DNA from 2 places in the Arthrobacter sp. RCC_34 genome. Region 1 is predicted to be linked to the other one. Evidence: predicted binding sites of a transcription regulator. Region 1 holds the regulator's gene; the other holds the start of a gene.
The links. Region 1 encodes HrcA, which represses chaperone genes, less so after heat shock. Its sites were predicted from a motif close to TTNGCACTCGNNNNNNNCGAGTGCNAA; they were not measured.
Positions count from the first base shown of each region.

Region 2: the regulator HrcA is predicted to act here: its motif matches at 1,888-1,914, upstream of AB6732_RS02255 (FmdB family zinc ribbon protein).

Region 1 covers NZ_JBFUPW010000001.1:1,471,824-1,479,665, reverse strand. Annotated here, with positions in the region: gene lepA (translation elongation factor 4) at 1-992, shown strand, start outside; gene hemW (radical SAM family heme chaperone HemW) at 996-2,225, shown strand; gene AB6732_RS07015 (DUF4870 domain-containing protein) at 2,302-2,748, opposite strand; gene AB6732_RS07010 (DUF3097 domain-containing protein) at 2,900-3,739, opposite strand; gene hrcA (heat-inducible transcriptional repressor HrcA) at 3,865-4,878, shown strand; gene dnaJ (molecular chaperone DnaJ) at 4,939-6,063, shown strand; gene AB6732_RS06995 (16S rRNA (uracil(1498)-N(3))-methyltransferase) at 6,067-6,819, shown strand; gene AB6732_RS06990 (GerMN domain-containing protein) at 6,829-7,755, opposite strand.
Region 2 covers NZ_JBFUPW010000001.1:477,133-484,974, reverse strand. Annotated here, with positions in the region: gene AB6732_RS02270 (GNAT family N-acetyltransferase) at 1-233, opposite strand, end outside; gene galU (UTP--glucose-1-phosphate uridylyltransferase GalU) at 245-1,141, opposite strand; gene AB6732_RS02260 (5-formyltetrahydrofolate cyclo-ligase) at 1,215-1,853, shown strand; gene AB6732_RS02255 (FmdB family zinc ribbon protein) at 1,954-2,217, shown strand; gene cpaB (Flp pilus assembly protein CpaB) at 2,332-3,018, shown strand; gene AB6732_RS02245 (hypothetical protein) at 3,175-3,480, opposite strand; gene AB6732_RS02240 (AAA family ATPase) at 3,642-7,418, opposite strand; gene guaA (glutamine-hydrolyzing GMP synthase) at 7,617-7,842, opposite strand, start outside.

The DNA of each region.
Region 1 (7,842 bases):
CGCTGCACAAGCCCGCCTCGGAGTCCCTCGGCGGCTACGAGGACGCCAAGCCCATGGTCTTCTCCGGCCTGTACCCACTGGACGGCACGGACTACCCGGTGCTGCGCGACGCGCTGGAGAAGCTGATGCTCAATGACGCGGCGCTCGTGTACGAGCCGGAGACGTCCGCGGCCCTCGGCTTCGGATTCCGCGTGGGCTTCCTCGGTCTGCTCCACCTGGAGATCACCCGGGAACGTCTGGAGCGCGAGTACAAGCTGGATCTGATCTCGACCGCTCCGAACGTGGAGTACGAGGTGACCCTCGAGGACAAGAAGATCGTCCACGTCACCAACCCGAGCGAGTACCCCGTCGGCAAGGTCGCCGAGGTGCGCGAGCCGATGGTGTCCGCCACGATCCTGGCGCCGAACGAGTTCGTCGGCGCCATCATGGAGCTGTGCCAGTCCCGGCGAGGCATCCTGGGTGGAATGGACTATCTCTCCGAGGACCGTGTCGAGATCCGCTACCGGCTCCCGCTGGCCGAGATCGTCTTCGACTTCTTCGACACCCTGAAGTCCAAGACCCGCGGCTACGGCTCGCTCGACTGGAAGGCCGACGGCGATCAGGTCGCCGACCTGGTCAAGGTCGACATCATGCTTCAGGGCGAAACGGTCGACGCCTTCAGCGCGATCACCCACCGTGACAAGGCCTACTCGTACGGCGTCATGATGACCTCCAAGCTCCGGGAACTGATTCCCCGCCAGCAGTTCGAGGTCCCCATCCAGGCCGCCATCGGCGCGCGCATCATCGCCCGCGAGAACATCCGTGCCATCCGCAAGGACGTGCTCGCCAAGTGCTACGGCGGTGACATCAGCCGTAAGCGCAAGCTGCTGGAGAAGCAGAAGGAAGGCAAGAAGCGCATGAAGATGGTGGGCCGCGTCGAGGTCCCGCAGGAAGCCTTCATCGCCGCGCTGAGCAACGACGAAGGCAACGGCAAGGACAAGGCCAAGAAGTAGCCCATGCCCAGCGCGCTTCCTCTCGGTGACCCGGCTCCCGCGGACGGGCTCCTGGATCCTCAGGCCCGGGAAGGCGCGCGGGAGCGTGCCTTCAGCTTGTACATCCACGTGCCGTACTGCACGGTCCGCTGCGGTTACTGCGACTTCAACACCTACACGGCCACGGAACTCGGCGGCGGCGCGAGCCAGGACGAGTACGCCGGCACCGCCCTGTCCGAGCTGGACTTCGCGGCCGGCGTCCTCGAGCGCTCCGGCATCCCGGCGCGTCCGGTGTCGACCGTGTTCTTCGGGGGCGGCACACCGACCCTGCTGAACCCGGAGGAACTGGGAGGGCTGCTGGGCCGGGCCCGGGATCTCTGGGGACTGGAGCCGGGCGCCGAGGTCACCACCGAGGCCAATCCTGAGACCGTCACCGAACAGTCCCTGGCACGGCTCGCGGAAGCCGGTTTCACCCGGGTGTCCTTCGGCATGCAGTCCGCCGTGCCGCACGTGCTCAAGACCCTGGACAGGGTGCACCGTCCCGAGCGGGTCCCGCAGGTGGTGGAATGGGCCCGTGCCGCGGGTCTCAACGTGAGCCTGGACCTCATCTACGGGACCCCGGGGGAGTCGCTGGCCGACTGGGAACGTTCCCTGGACGCGGCGCTGGCCTGCGAGCCGGATCATCTGAGCGCTTACGCCCTCATCATCGAGGACGGCACGAAGCTTGCGGCGCAGATCCGTCGTGGGGAGGTCCCCGACGTCGACGACGACGACCATGCCGACAAGTACGAACTCGCCGAGCAGCGCCTCGCTGCCGCCGGCTTCGACTGGTACGAGGTCAGCAACTGGGCGCGCGAACCGGGACAGGAATGCCGGCACAATCTCGCTTACTGGCGGGGCGACGACTGGTGGGGGATCGGCCCCGGCGCACATTCGCACGTCGGCGGCGTCCGGTGGTGGAACGTCAAGCACCCCCGTGCCTACGCGCAGCGCCTCGGGGATGGGGTTTCCCCGGCCGCGGGCAAGGAAGTTCTCGACGGCAACACCCGCTATCTCGAGGACGTCCTCCTGCGCGTCCGGCTGGCCGAGGGCCTGCCCACCGCGGCGCTCCAGGCTGAGGGGCGCACCGCCGTCGCGGGCCTGATCGCCGACGGCCTGATCGACCCGCAGGCCGCCTTCAAGGGCGCCGTGCGCCTGAGCCTGCGGGGCCGTCTGCTGGCCGACGCCGTCGTGCGCCGTCTGCTGCCGGACTGACCCCTGCCGTCCAGCACCCGACGGTGTTCAGGGCATGAAAAAGGCGGAACCCCCGTGCCGGGGTTCCGCCATTCGGCTACTTGAGGAGCCGCAGGTTGTACTTGTAGCGGTACGGCTGGCCCCGGTTGACGTGGATGCCGGCGATCACGGAGAACACGGTCAGGGCGATCCAGATCAGGGCCGCGATCACTGCGAAGATCCCGCCGATCCAGGGGATGAGGCTCAGGATGTTCGCCACGACGGCCACCAGCGTGGGCGGCAGGGTGAAGTTGAGGGCTTCCTTCGACTCCTGGGCCGTGAACGGTCCCCGGTCCTTGAAGATCAGGTAGATCAGGAGCGAGGGGATGAAGCCGAGGATCCCGCCGAAATGAGCCAGCATGGCCCACTGCCGGTCCTCGCTGGAGCTCAGCGGCTCCGGGACGGCGCTGGCGCCCGTGTAGGGGTGCTCTCCAGAGGTCTGACCGGGGTTGTTCTGGGCTGGATTGTTCTGGCTTGGGTTGTTCTGGGCCGGGCCGCCGTTCATGCCGGACGCGGAGCGCGGCTGATCGCCCGGGGAGGATGCTCCCTGGGGCTTCGGTCCGGATGCGTCAGACACAGCTCATACTCCTGAGGTAGTTCCGGATCACGGGCAGTGCACGTGACGGCGTTTCCTACTCAGCATAGTGGCTGGGAGGTCAGGCCGTGAGGAAATCGATGACCTCCTCGACACGCCCCAGCAGGCTCGGTTCCAGGTCAGCGTAGCTGCGCACGGTGGAGAGCAGCTTCTGCCAGCCGAGACCGATGTCCTCCGCGGTGGCGTGCGGCCAGCCGAAGGCCTGGAGGATGCCCGTCTTCCAGTCGGTGCCGCGGGGGATCTGCGGCCACGCGGGGATGCCGAGGGTCTGAGGTTTGATGGCCTGCCACACGTCGACGTACGGATGTCCCACCACCAGGACGTTCCCACTGACACCCGGCTTGCGCATCAGGGCGTCGACGATCCGCTGCTCCTTCGAGCCGGGCACCAGGTGATCGACCAGGATGCCCAGCTTGCGGCCGGGACCGGGGCCGAAGGCCGCGACGGCCGCTTCCAGGTCATCAATGCCGTGCAAAGGCTCGACGACGATGCCCTCCACCCGCAGATCGTCGCCCCAGACGCGCTCGACGAGTTCGGCGTCGTGCTTGCCTTCCACCCAGATGCGACTGGCGAGGGCCGTGCGGGCTTTGGTGTCGACGTGGAGCGAGCCGCTCGCGGTGCGCCGGGGACCCTGCTGAGCGGCGGCGGCTCGTGGCGGAACGATCTTGACCGCTTCGCCGTCCAGGAGGAATCCGAAGCCGAGCTGGAAGGAACGCTCCTTGCCCCGGCGGTCCTCCAGACTGAGGATGTGCATCCCGCCCGACTTCTCCACGCGCGTCACGGCGCCGACCCAGCCGGTCTGAACCTCCTCGAGGACCATGCCCCGCTCCACCGGCACCTCGCGCAGCTGCTTCTTGGCGGGTGCGCTGAGGTCCTGAGGTCCCCAGGAATGGATGGACATGATGCCTCCTGCTGTTCTCCGCCTGGCGATGTCCCGGGTCCGGGGCAGGCATACTAGAATTAGCACTTAGAGAGGTAGAGTGCTAAGAGAAACGCCGAAGAGCAAGAGCATGTGGAGGTGGCCGAGTGAGTGATCCTCGTCGTCTCGAAGTCCTGCGCGCCATCGTGGAGGATTACGTCCACTTCCGGGAGCCGGTGGGATCGAAAGTGCTGGTGGAGCGCCATCAGCTGGGCGTGTCCAGCGCGACGATCCGCAACGACATGGCGGCGCTGGAGGAGGAGGGGCTCATCGCGGCCCCCCACACGAGCGCAGGCCGTATTCCGACGGACAAGGGCTACCGGCTCTTCGTGGACCAGCTGGCCTCCGTCAAGCCGCTGTCCGCCGCGGAGCGCCGTGCCATCCACTCCTTCCTGGACAGTGCCTCCGATCTCGATGACGTGCTGGAACGGTCGGCCCGGCTGCTGTCCCAGCTGACACGGCAGGTGGCCGTGGTCCAGTACCCCAAGGCCAGCCAGGCCCGCCTGCGGCATCTCGAAGTGGTGGCGCTCGGAGGTTCTCAGGTGCTGCTCGTGCTGATCACCGACACCGGATCGGTGGACCAGCGGGTGGTGGATCTGGGACAGGTTCTGGCGGAATCCGATGTCGCGGTGCTGAGGACGATGTTCCTGGCGGCCTGCGCGAACCAGCCGCTCGACGCCCTGCGTGAGACCGTCCCCGTCCTGACCGCGACGGTGGCCCCGGGCCTTCAGCAGCCCGCCGCGGCACTCGCGGCCGCGCTCCTGTCGCTCCTCGACTCGAGCGCGGAGGAGCGGATCGTCCTGGCGGGAACCGCGAATCTGGCGCGCGCCACCATGGATTTCCCCCTGAGCATCGGGCCGGTGCTGGAGGCGCTCGAGGAGCAGGTGGTCATGCTGCGGCTCCTGACCGAGATGCACCAGGATCAGCATGGCGTCGCCGTCAGCATCGGACGCGAGAACCCGTTCGACGAACTCGCCGGCACCTCGGTGGTGGCCACCGGCTACGGCAAGGGTTCCGCGTCGAAGGTGGGCGTCCTCGGCCCCACCCGCATGGACTACCCGTCCTCCATGGCGGCGGTGCGCGCCGTCGCGCGCTATCTTTCACGGATTCTGGCGGGGTGACCTCACCGGTCGCCCGACGCCACAGCAAGTCACCCAATAGAGGAAGAGAAGTACACACACGTGAGCAGTCACTATGAAGTCCTCGGAGTCCCGCGCGACGCCAGCGGCGAGGAGATCAAGAAGGCCTACCGCAAGCTCGCGCGGACCCTCCACCCGGACGTGAACTCCGCGGATGACGCCGCCGAGCAGTTCAAGGCCGTGACGCACGCCTACGAGGTCCTCTCGGTTCCCGAGAAGCGCCGGGTCTACGACACCACGGGCAACGAGAACGGCACCGACAACGGTTTCGGCGGTTACTCCGGTTCCGGCTTCGCCTTCCAGGACATCTTCGACACCTTCTTCGGTGGCGGCGGCGCCGCTGGCGGCCCGGCCTCCCGGGTGCGGCGCGGCCAGGACGCCCTGGTCGAGGTCCGCATCGATCTCAAGGACGCCGTGTTCGGCGTGGAGAAGACGCTCGAGCTGGAGACGGCCGTGGTGTGTGAGACCTGCGACGGCAGCTGCTGCCAGCCGGGCACGAGCCCGGAGCGCTGCGACATCTGCCACGGCGCGGGCCAGGTCCAGCGCCCGGTGCGTTCCATCCTGGGCCAGGTCATGACGGCCGCCACGTGCCCCAGCTGCCAGGGCTTCGGCACCGTGATCAAGGACCCGTGCAACGAGTGCAACGGCCAGGGCCGGGTCCGCTCGCACCGTTCCCTCTCCATCAAGATCCCCGCCGGTGTGAGCACCGGAACCCGGATCCAGCTCTCCGGCCACGGTGAAGCCGGCATCGCCGGCGGTCCCTCGGGCGACCTGTACGTCCAGGTCAGAGTGAACGCGGACAAGACCTACACACGCGACGGCGACGATCTGCAAGCCGCGCTGAAGGTCCCCATGACCGCTGCGGCCCTCGGCACCGACGTCGAACTGGAGACCTTCGACGGTCCCCAGACGATCAGCATCAAGCCCGGCACGCAGTCCGGCGAGGTCATCACCCTCCACGAGCTCGGTGTCACCCACCTGCGCGGCTACGGCCGTGGCGATCTCAAGGTCCGCATCCAGGTGGAGACTCCTACGAAGCTCGACGCCGAACAGGAGGAGCTGCTCCGGAAGCTCGCCGGTCTCCGCGACGAGGAGTTCACTGAGGGCAAACTCGCCAGCAGCGGCGGGATGTTCGCCAAGCTCCGCGACAAGTTCGGCAACCTCTGAGCCATGAGCAACCCGGTCTTCTTCGTCCCCGCCGGTTCCCTCGATGAGGTGGAGCCCTCCGGTCTCGTGACCGTCGACGGCGCCGAAGCGCGGCACGCCGTCACGGTCAAGCGGCTGTCGGCCGGCGAGGGCGTCGATCTCGTGGACGAGCAGGGGACGCGCGTCATCGGCACGGTGGACTCGTCCGACGCCGGTGAGCTGGTGGTGCGCGCGCTGGAGATCGTGCGGGAACCGGCGCCGTCACCCCGGCTGATCCTGGTGCAGGCCCTCGCGAAGGGTGACCGTGATGAGCAGGCGATCGAGAGCGCGACGGAACTGGGCATCGACGGCGTGATCCCGTGGCAGTCCGACCGTTCCATCGTGCGCTGGCGCGGGGACCGGGCCGCGAAGGCATTGGCGAAGTGGCGTTCGGTGGTCCGGGCTGCGACGAAGCAGTCGCGGCGCGCCCGCACCCCGGAGGTCGAGGACGTCCTCGACTCGGCAGGGCTCGTCCGCCGCATCTCCCGCTCGGGCGCGGCATTCGTCCTCCATGAGGACGCGAGTGGTTCCTTGTCCTCGCAGCTGGATGCTATCCAAGGTCTTGATGGCGAGGTCCTGCTCATCGTGGGACCGGAGGGCGGGATCTCCCCGTCGGAGGTGGCCGCATTCCAGGCTGCGGGGGCCCGCACCGCATTGCTCGGACCGCACGTGCTGCGGTCGTCCTCGGCCGGTCCGGCGGCGCTGGTCGTCGCGAACACGGTGCTCGGACGCTGGTGAGCCGGTCTCTCAGCGAATGGTGACCGTCTTCGAATCCTGAACCGGCTGCGCCGTGCCGGGGACCGTGGCGGACACGGTCAGTTCGTAGGTGCCCTTCGGCAGGTCGAGCCGGGAGGCGAAACGCCCCACCTTGTCCGCCGTCTGAGCCACCGCGACCTTGTCCGAGGACAGCACGTCCTGGCCCTCGGGGGAGCCGGCCGGAGCGACAGACCAGGTCACGTCTTTCTGGCCGCCGAGCACCACCCCGTTGAAAGCGACCGTGCCCGAGTTGAGCACGGCCTGGTCCTGGGGGACCATGATGCGCACCGGCGAGAGGAACGCCAGGTCCCGGTGGAACGGAAGATTCAAGGGGATCGAGCCGAAGGCCTCGACGTCATTGCGCCCGTCGATCAGGAGCACGACGTCGGGTTCCACCGAAGCGTCGACCATTCCCGAAGCGCGCGCGGCGGACACCGCCGTGAAGACCAGCTGCTGCATGGCCCTCTTGGCCATCGATGGGTCAAGATTCTTGGAGAAGGCATCCGCGCTGACATCCACCGTGATGGTCGACACTCCGGACATCGAGGCGGCCAGACGGTGCGGGGCCTGCCAGGCGGTGAAGTAGTCGGGGTCCTCGGGCTTCTGAGCCATCATGACTTTCAGGGCCGAGGTGACGGGGTCGTCGCCGGCACCGGTCTTACGGGGTTCCGAGAACAGGTAGGCGTTGCCTCCCGTGCGCCCGATCCAGTAGACCTGCACCTGGGTGGCGGTTTCCGCCGTTTCGCTCGGGACCGCCGTGACATCCGGCACGGAGGTGGCCAGCGACTGTGGGTCCGGCAGACCGGAGGAGACGGTCACCGAGGGCGTGGCCGTGCAGGCGGACAGCAGAGCCGCGGCGAGGGGGAGTGCCAGCAGGCGCGCGGGAAGGCACCGTCGTCGTGCGCTGATCGACGTCATGGTGCTCCTTCCTCCTGCCGGTCTGGCTGTTCCTTCGGGTCCGCGGGCGGAGTACGCCCATGCGAAAGGGCCTGCTGATCAGCACGC
Region 2 (7,842 bases), 990 kb from region 1:
ATCACGAACGGCAGGGCACTGCCCTGACGCGCCTGCATCCGCAGCGAGCTGACCATCTCCCGGTAACTGGGCAGGCGACCGCCCGGATTCGGGTTGCTCGCCTCCCAGGGCTGCAGCCAGTCCTTGTTGCGCTGACGGACCGTCGTCCACTCGACACGGTCCTTCTGGCGGATGGGCCTCAGGACGATGTCACCGTGTTCCAGGGTGACGGGCCAGTACGGAACCTGACGCACCGGCGGCGGCGTCAGAGAGCGGAGGTGAACTCGCCAAGCCAGGTGCGGAGGTCAGGACCGAGGTCCTCACTTTCCGATGCCAGCTGGATGACGGCCTTGAGGTAGCTCAGCTTGTCGCCGGTGTCGTAGCGGCGGCCGCGGAAGACCACGCCGTAGACCCCATAGCCTTCGCCCTCGCCGGCGGCGAGCGTCTGGAGGGCGTCGGTCAGCTGGATCTCGCCACCGCGGCCGGGCTCGGTGTGGGCGAGCACGTCGAACACGGCGGGGTGCAGCACATAACGGCCGATCACGGCCAGGTTGGACGGAGCCTCTTCGACGGACGGCTTCTCGACCAGCTGGCTGACGCGGACGAAGTCCTCGCCTTCCACAGGGGAGATGTCGGCGCAGCCGTAGGCGCTGATCTGGTCCGGCTCGACCTCGATGAGGGCGATCACGGAACCGCCGGTCTTCTGCTGCACCTTCATCATGATGGAGAGCAGTTCGTCGCGGGGGTCGATCAGGTCGTCGCCGAGCAGCACCGCGAACGGTTCCTGGCCCACGTGCTGCTGAGCACGCAGCACCGCGTGGCCCAGGCCGAGGGGGTCGCCCTGGCGGAGGTAGTGGATGTCGGCGAGATTCGTGGACTCCTGGATCGCGGAGAGCTTGCGGGCATCGCCCTTGGCCTCGAGCGTCGCTTCGAGCGACGGGACACGGTCGAAGTGGTCCTCCAGGGCTCGCTTGCTGCGGCCGGTGATCATCAGAATGTCGTCCAGACCGACGCTGGACGCTTCTTCCACCACATATTGAATGGCCGGCTTGTCCACCACCGGCAGCATTTCCTTGGGCATGGCCTTCGTGGCCGGCAGGAATCGGGTTCCCAGGCCGGCGGCCGGGATGACGGCTTTACGGATCTGCTTCTGTTCGGTCACAGGACTAATCTAGCCGATACAGTCACCACTCCCTCCTCCCGAGTTTTCCTGCGACAGAATGACGGTTCAACCCATGCCAGCAGATAAAGCGGAATTCCGGAGCGTCCAGCGCACCCGGCGCCGCGCGGACGCCGCTCTCCGCACCGACGACGACGCCGCACGGCTGAGCGGGTCCTTCGCGGCGCAGGCGATGGCCTGGCTCAGCACGGTGCTGCCCGCGGACGGCTCGTCCGCTCCCAGCGTGGCGTGCTACCTGAACGCCGCCCTGGAACCGCCCACCCCGGCCCTCCTCCTTGCTCTCCGGGAACGCGGCTGCACGGTGCTGGTCCCGGTCTGCCTTCCCGGGCACCTCATGGAGTGGGTCCGCTGGCATCCCGGCATCGAGGTTCGCCGAAGCACTCTCGCCCCGGTTGACGAACCCGTGGGTCCCGGGCTCGGCTTTCAGGAGCTGTTCGCCGCGGACGGCCCCGGGCTGGACGTCATGTTCCTTCCGGCCACCGCCGTGGACGCGGCGGGAAACAGGCTGGGACAGGGCGGCGGGTACTACGACCGCTTCCTGGCGACCCTGGCGGACACGGGGCATGACGTTCCCCTCGCCGCTCTGGTGTTCGAATCGGAGTTCGTCCCGGAGGGTTCGTTCGCCGTGGGTCCACTCGATCGTCCCGTGGATGCCGTGGTGACGGAGCATCAGTGGCGGTCCTTCGGGAAGTGATTCCACCGTCCGGGCGTTGAGCTCTTTGATAGAATTGGCACTCGGAACCTGACAGTGCTAATCCGTATCCGTTCAGGACCCAGAGAACTGAGGAGAATCCGTGCCGACTTATGCGTATGCCTGCAAGGACTGCGGCCACGATTTCGAGATCGTCCAGTCTTTCAGTGACAACTCTCTGACCACGTGCCCCGAGTGCGGCGGCACGCTGCGCAAGAAGTTCAACAGTGTGGGCGTGGTCTTCAAGGGTTCCGGCTTCTACCGCACCGATTCCCGCGGCTCCTCCTCACAGAGCACCGTGCCGGCGGCCTCCACGGCATCCAGCTCACCGGCCCCCGCGGCGACGCCGGCGAGCGGCGGCAACTGATCTGATCAGTGTCCTCTGGTCTCCTCCACAGGGGGAGACCAGAGCGGCGCCTCGTCTGTCCACATAGACGGAATCAGCCCCTTCGGGAGTCCGGTCGCTCCCTAGCCTCAAGGTATGAGGAAACCATCGTCCGGCCCGCGCCGCACCTCCATTCCGGATCGAATCCGCTCCTGGACCATCCGGCACCGCCGCTTCCTCGCGGCGGCCGGCCTTGCCGCGGCAGCCAGTCTCACGGTGTACCAGCTCACGCCGGAGCCCGCAGCGCGGACTTCGGTGGTGGCCGCCTCGGCGGAACTCCCCGCGGGCGCCACGCTGGATCGGCATCAGTTGACGACCGTGCAGCTCCCTCCACAGGCGGTACCTGACGGCAGCTACCGTGATCCCGCGCCACTGCTCGGACGCCGGCTGGCCACTCCCCTGCGCCGCGGCCAGGTCCTCAACGACACGTCGCTGACAGGCCCCGGTCTCCTCGCGGGAACTCCACCCGGCACCACGGCGGTGCCCCTCCGCATGGCCGATCCCTCATCGCTGCGGATTCTGAGTCCCGGTCAGCTCATCGACGTGGTCCTCAGTCCCGAAACCGCGCCCGAAGCCACCCGGACACCCGACGACCGGGGTTCGCAGGTTCTCGCATCCCAGGTCACGGTCCTCTGGATCGGGCAAGGGGAGAAAAGCTCCGGCTCCTGGCTCGGAGGGGACGAGTCCCCCGGTCTCGTGGTGGTGGGAGCCACGTCCGCGCAGTCCAGATCGCTGGCCGGCGTCCAACGTCAGGGCCGGCTGTCCTTCGTGCTGGTCCGATGACCACCGCCCGACACGGCGCCGGTCGTCGCATCACCCGCTTCGCCGGGTCTGCGGACGGCACCGGCGGGACGCAGGACACCTTCGGTATCGGGGCGGCCAGTACAGAAGCGGTCAGTACAGGGACAAGCAGCACAGGAACCGTCAGCGCGGATGTGGTCAGTCCCAGTGCGGGGGCCGTTGCTCCTTCAACCAGTCGTCCCGCTCAGGATTCCCCGCCGACCCGCCCCAGGCAACGTCGAGGTCTTCCGCGGCCTTGTCCGGCAGGATGCCGCCCTGCGGAAGACCGCTCCGCTTGCGGGGCTCCGGTGAGGGCGTCGCAGTGGGTTCGGCAGTGGGTTCGGCAGCGGCCGCGGACTGCGCCGTCGGACTCCCCTCGACCGGTGATGACCCTGGTGCCCCCGGGACCTTCGCCGGCGCCGGCAGCACCATCGACTGCCCCACGGCCACGTCCAGACGTGTCACATGAAGAGTGGCCCGGCGTGAACCCCGACGCTTCCGGCCGGTGCCGGACGTGTCGTCCGCGGCAGGCCGTCGGCCTGATGCTCCGGACGCCGCGGAGTCACATTCCTCGCCGGCGGTCGGGACCCCGTCCCGGCCGTCCAGCGGATCTCCCGGCCTGCCGCTCACAACGCTCCGTCATCGTCCAGATTGACCTGCGTCATGAAGCCGGTGGCGGTGTTCTCGGTTCCGTTCCGGTCGTCACCGTCCAAGTGGAGGTAGGAGGCGATCCGGTCGGCACAGAACGACGGGTCCGTGAAGACTTCGATCGTCCAGAGGGACACATGCCGCCAGCCCATCCGCTCCAACAGCTCGGGACGCAGCCTGCTCCGTTCACGGATGGACCGCTTCTGGTAGGCGGCGGTGCCGTCGGACTCGATGGCCACCGGAGTGGGGATCTCCGAGTCGTCCTTGCCGATGGTGTGCAGAGGGTCGGCCGCGGCCACCACATCGATCGCGCCATCGTACTGGTGCCACACCCTGGCGCCGCGGACCCTGAGCCGCTCGGCCAGATCGACCACCAGGGCGTCCTCCCCCAGGCTCGGGTCACTCGAAGCGGCGCGGGACGCGTGACTGCCCAAGGAGTAGTTCCCTCCGAGCTCACGGTCCAGCAGATCGTAGAAATCGGCGGCACCGTGACTCAGGCGGCTTCGGTCCAGATCCTCCGGCTTGAAGCAGCTGAGGACATGCAGGTGCTGGCGGGCGCGGGACATCGCCAGGGCGAACTTCGCCCGGCCGTCGCGCGCCGACAGGGGCCCGAAGCTGTGCAGGGCACGGCCATGGGGCGTCCGGCCGAAGCCGAGGGAGAAGATGATGTGATCGCGGACCAGACCCCGGGCACGTTCCAGATCCACCACGCGGAAGGACTCCGGCCCGGTGCCGTGGAAGAAGTCGGCCAGCAGGGGGTGGTTCGGCAGCTGCAGCCTGATGGCCTCACCGATCCGCGCGGCATGGTTCAGCGTGCTCGTCACCACCGCGAGAGAACGCCGCGGACGAGTCCTCGCGTGTTCGAAGACCAGCTCCACCACGCGGTTGACCTCGGCCATGACGGACTCCACGGCTTCCTTGCCCTGAACCGGCAGGCCCGTGCCGTCCGGCAGGTACTCCACCACGATCGAACGGTCGAGCCCGGTCACCGCGTTGCCGTCGGGCAAACGGTTGAGCCGCTCGCCGTAGAAGGACCGACTGAGCTGGAGACTCAGGTCCTCATCCACCGAACGGTACGCGTTGCGCAGTTCGACGCCCGGCAGCACTTCGTTCAGGGCGTCGAGGGCACTCGTGACCGTCTGGGTGGCATCGGTGCGGTCGTCGGGACGCTCCACGGCGACGGAGAAGGCACGGGGCGATCCGATGCTCGCGTCACCGAACGCCACCACCTGGGTGCCCCGCGCCAAGGCGGGAAGAGCGCTGCGCAATGCGGTGGATTCGGCATCGATGAGCACGACCGCGTCGAAGTGGACACCGGCCGGCAGAGCGCGCGACAGCGAATGCGGGCTGACCGTCCAGATCGGGACCAGGCTGGAGAGCAGCTGCGGAGCCTGGGCCCAGAGGGCGGCCATGCTGACGCGGCCGTCCTTGAGCAGGCTGCGCAGGAGTTCGGCCTGGCGGGTCTCCCGCTGCACGAGGTCCCGCCAGCGCTGAGCCAGCGACCATCGCAGGCGTCCGGCGCCACTGGCGACGTGGGCGCTGTCCGCGAGGCGGAACTCGCCCTCCATCGTGCGGAGGCTGTCGCCGTCGGACATCGCGAGGTAGTCATCGCCGCTGATCATCGCTTCGAGGACCGACTGCCACCACGCGAGATCCAGTTCGGCGCTGACGGCCTCGGCGGGGACCTCACGGGCCGCCAGGTCATCGAGCAGCTCGTCGAGACCCTGGCCGCGCAGGCTGTCCAGGATCAGGGTGCGCTCGGGAAGGGTCTCCAGAGCCTCGGTGTCGCCACTCAGCGAGGCCAGACGAGTCTCCAGAGCGGCCAGCGGCATCTCCTGCAGGTCGGTGCCGCCGCGGGTTCCCTTGAGCGCCTGGCTCAGGGTCAGAAGGTCCTTCTTGACCTCCGTGTAGCGGGTGTCGAGGTCGGCGAGGCCGGAGGGCACCACGGGGTGCCGCTGCGACGCCGCGTACTTGGACCACTGCTCACGCTGGACCTGGACTTCTTTGAGGCTCTCGTGCAGGTCAAGGATGTGCACGCCCGGACGGACGAACTCCTTGGCGTACTTGCGCAGCTTGGCGCGGCCCAGGCTCGTCATCTCGATGCCCCGCTCGCGGCGCCAGGCACTCGGAGCCGTGGCCGCGATGAAGTCGTGGACGTCGCGGTCGAAGATCTCCACGGAGAAGCGGCTGAGGCTGTCACGCATGCCGAGGAACAGCCCGAGCTGCTCGCCCCATTCGTGGAAGTTCGCACCGAGGTGGAGCTGGGCCTGTTCGGCGAACTCCTCCATACGGCGGCGCAACTCCGGAACCGAGGCGTTCAGGCGGACGGCCGTCTCGTGCGCCTCCTGGGCTTCCTTGCGAGTGAGGAGACGCGCGCCATGCCATTCGCTCGTCACGGTGGACCGGGTGAAACTGCCCAGCTCTGCGGCACGGATCAGCTGCGTCGCGGTGGCCTCACGGTCCTTGATGCTGTCCAGGACGCTGCGCTTGAGGCGCACGGTCGTGCCTGGCGTCGTGTCAGTGGCGACGGCTCGGGCCAGCGCCTGCATCGCCTGATACGGCGAGCAGCCCCACCGCGACCGGACGTTGTGCAGCGAGGCGACGTGCTCAGCCAGGGAATGGCGGCGGGCCCGCAGGGTGCTGTGCAACTGCTCGAGCTGTGGCTCCTCGGCCTTCTCATTGCGCACGATCGCCTGGATCAGCTGGGCCTTGAGCTGGGCCGGGTTGGAACTCGTGCTCAGGGGCAGCACCAGGGTTTCCAGGCCCAGGCCCGCGAGCCGCTGGTTGAGCTCGGCCAGGGAGGTGCGTCGCTCGCCTACGACCAGGACGGACTTCCCTGCCATCACGAGCTCACCGAGGGCGTTGATCACCGTCTGGGTCTGACCCGTGCCGGGAGGCGCGGAGATGACCACGGAGTCGCCGGCCCGCACGACGTCGAGGGCCAGCTGCTGGGACGCGTCGGCGTCGAGCAGCAGGAACTCATCCGCAGGATCACGCTCGTCCAGCGGCACGAATTCCTCGGCCGTGATGGGCACACGAGGTTCCACACTGCTCGGATCCGCCAGAGCGGAGATCAGCTCGTGACGATCGCTGATCCACGGGTCGTCCAGGTCCTGCGGGAGGTCGGCGAAAGTGGAGACCAGCAGTTCCGGCAGGATCTCGGCGCCATGGATCGGCGAGATGACCGTCTCCATCCGTTCCAGCACAGGCTGCGGATCGAAGCGGGCGGTGCTGTACGCCAAGCGGGCCAGGGCATTGACGTCGAAGATGATGCCGTGCACGGTCTTGAGGTGCCGGACGAGTGCGGGATTGATCCGCGCCTGTTCCAGAACCTGGAGTTCGTAGTCGTCGCCGCTGGGACGCAGGCTCAGGCTGATGGCGGCCAGCAGGACCGGAGCCGTGACGCGCTGTGGCTTGCCGCCGACGGCCGACGTCCACACGGCGGTTCCAGCCGAAAGGTAGCCGACGTCGATGCCCCGCTCATTGCCCATCTCATAGACCTTGGCGCGGATGCTCCGTGCGGCCCGGGCCGCACGGGTGTAATCCTGCGGCTCGCGGATGAGCGTGGACAGGCGGGTCTTCCGGCCCGCCATCAGCTGGGCGAGGCCGGACGGGTGGGCGTGCGCCAGGTCGATGGTGCCATCCGCCGTGCGAGAGAAGCGCAGCAGGGTGTCCGGACCTGACACCGGCGCGAACGCGGCGAGCCAGCGGCTCAGCTCCTCGGAGCGTTCGTCGTGTTGTGGGTTCTCCGGCACGGGTTCCTTCTTCTCTGCACTGGCTGCACTGGCGCGTGAGGCTTTAGACCAGATAGGCATACCTTCGAGGGTATCCGCCCCGGAGCGCCACCGGGGCTTGCAACGCCCACGACTTGTCAAAGTCCAGCGGAATTCCGGGGAAAAAGCCGTGACCGGCCCGCAGAAGCGGACCGGTCACGGTTCACCAGCCAGGTGGGATCACTCCCACTCGATGGTTCCCGGCGGCTTGCTGGTCACGTCCAGCACCACGCGGTTCACGCCATCCACCTCGTTGGTGATGCGGTTGGAGATGCGGGCGAGCAGGTCGTACGGCAGGCGCGACCAGTCGGCCGTCATGGCGTCCTCGCTGGACACGGGACGCAGGACGATCGGGTGACCGTAGCTGCGGCCGTCGCCTTGGACACCCACGCTGCGCACATCGGCG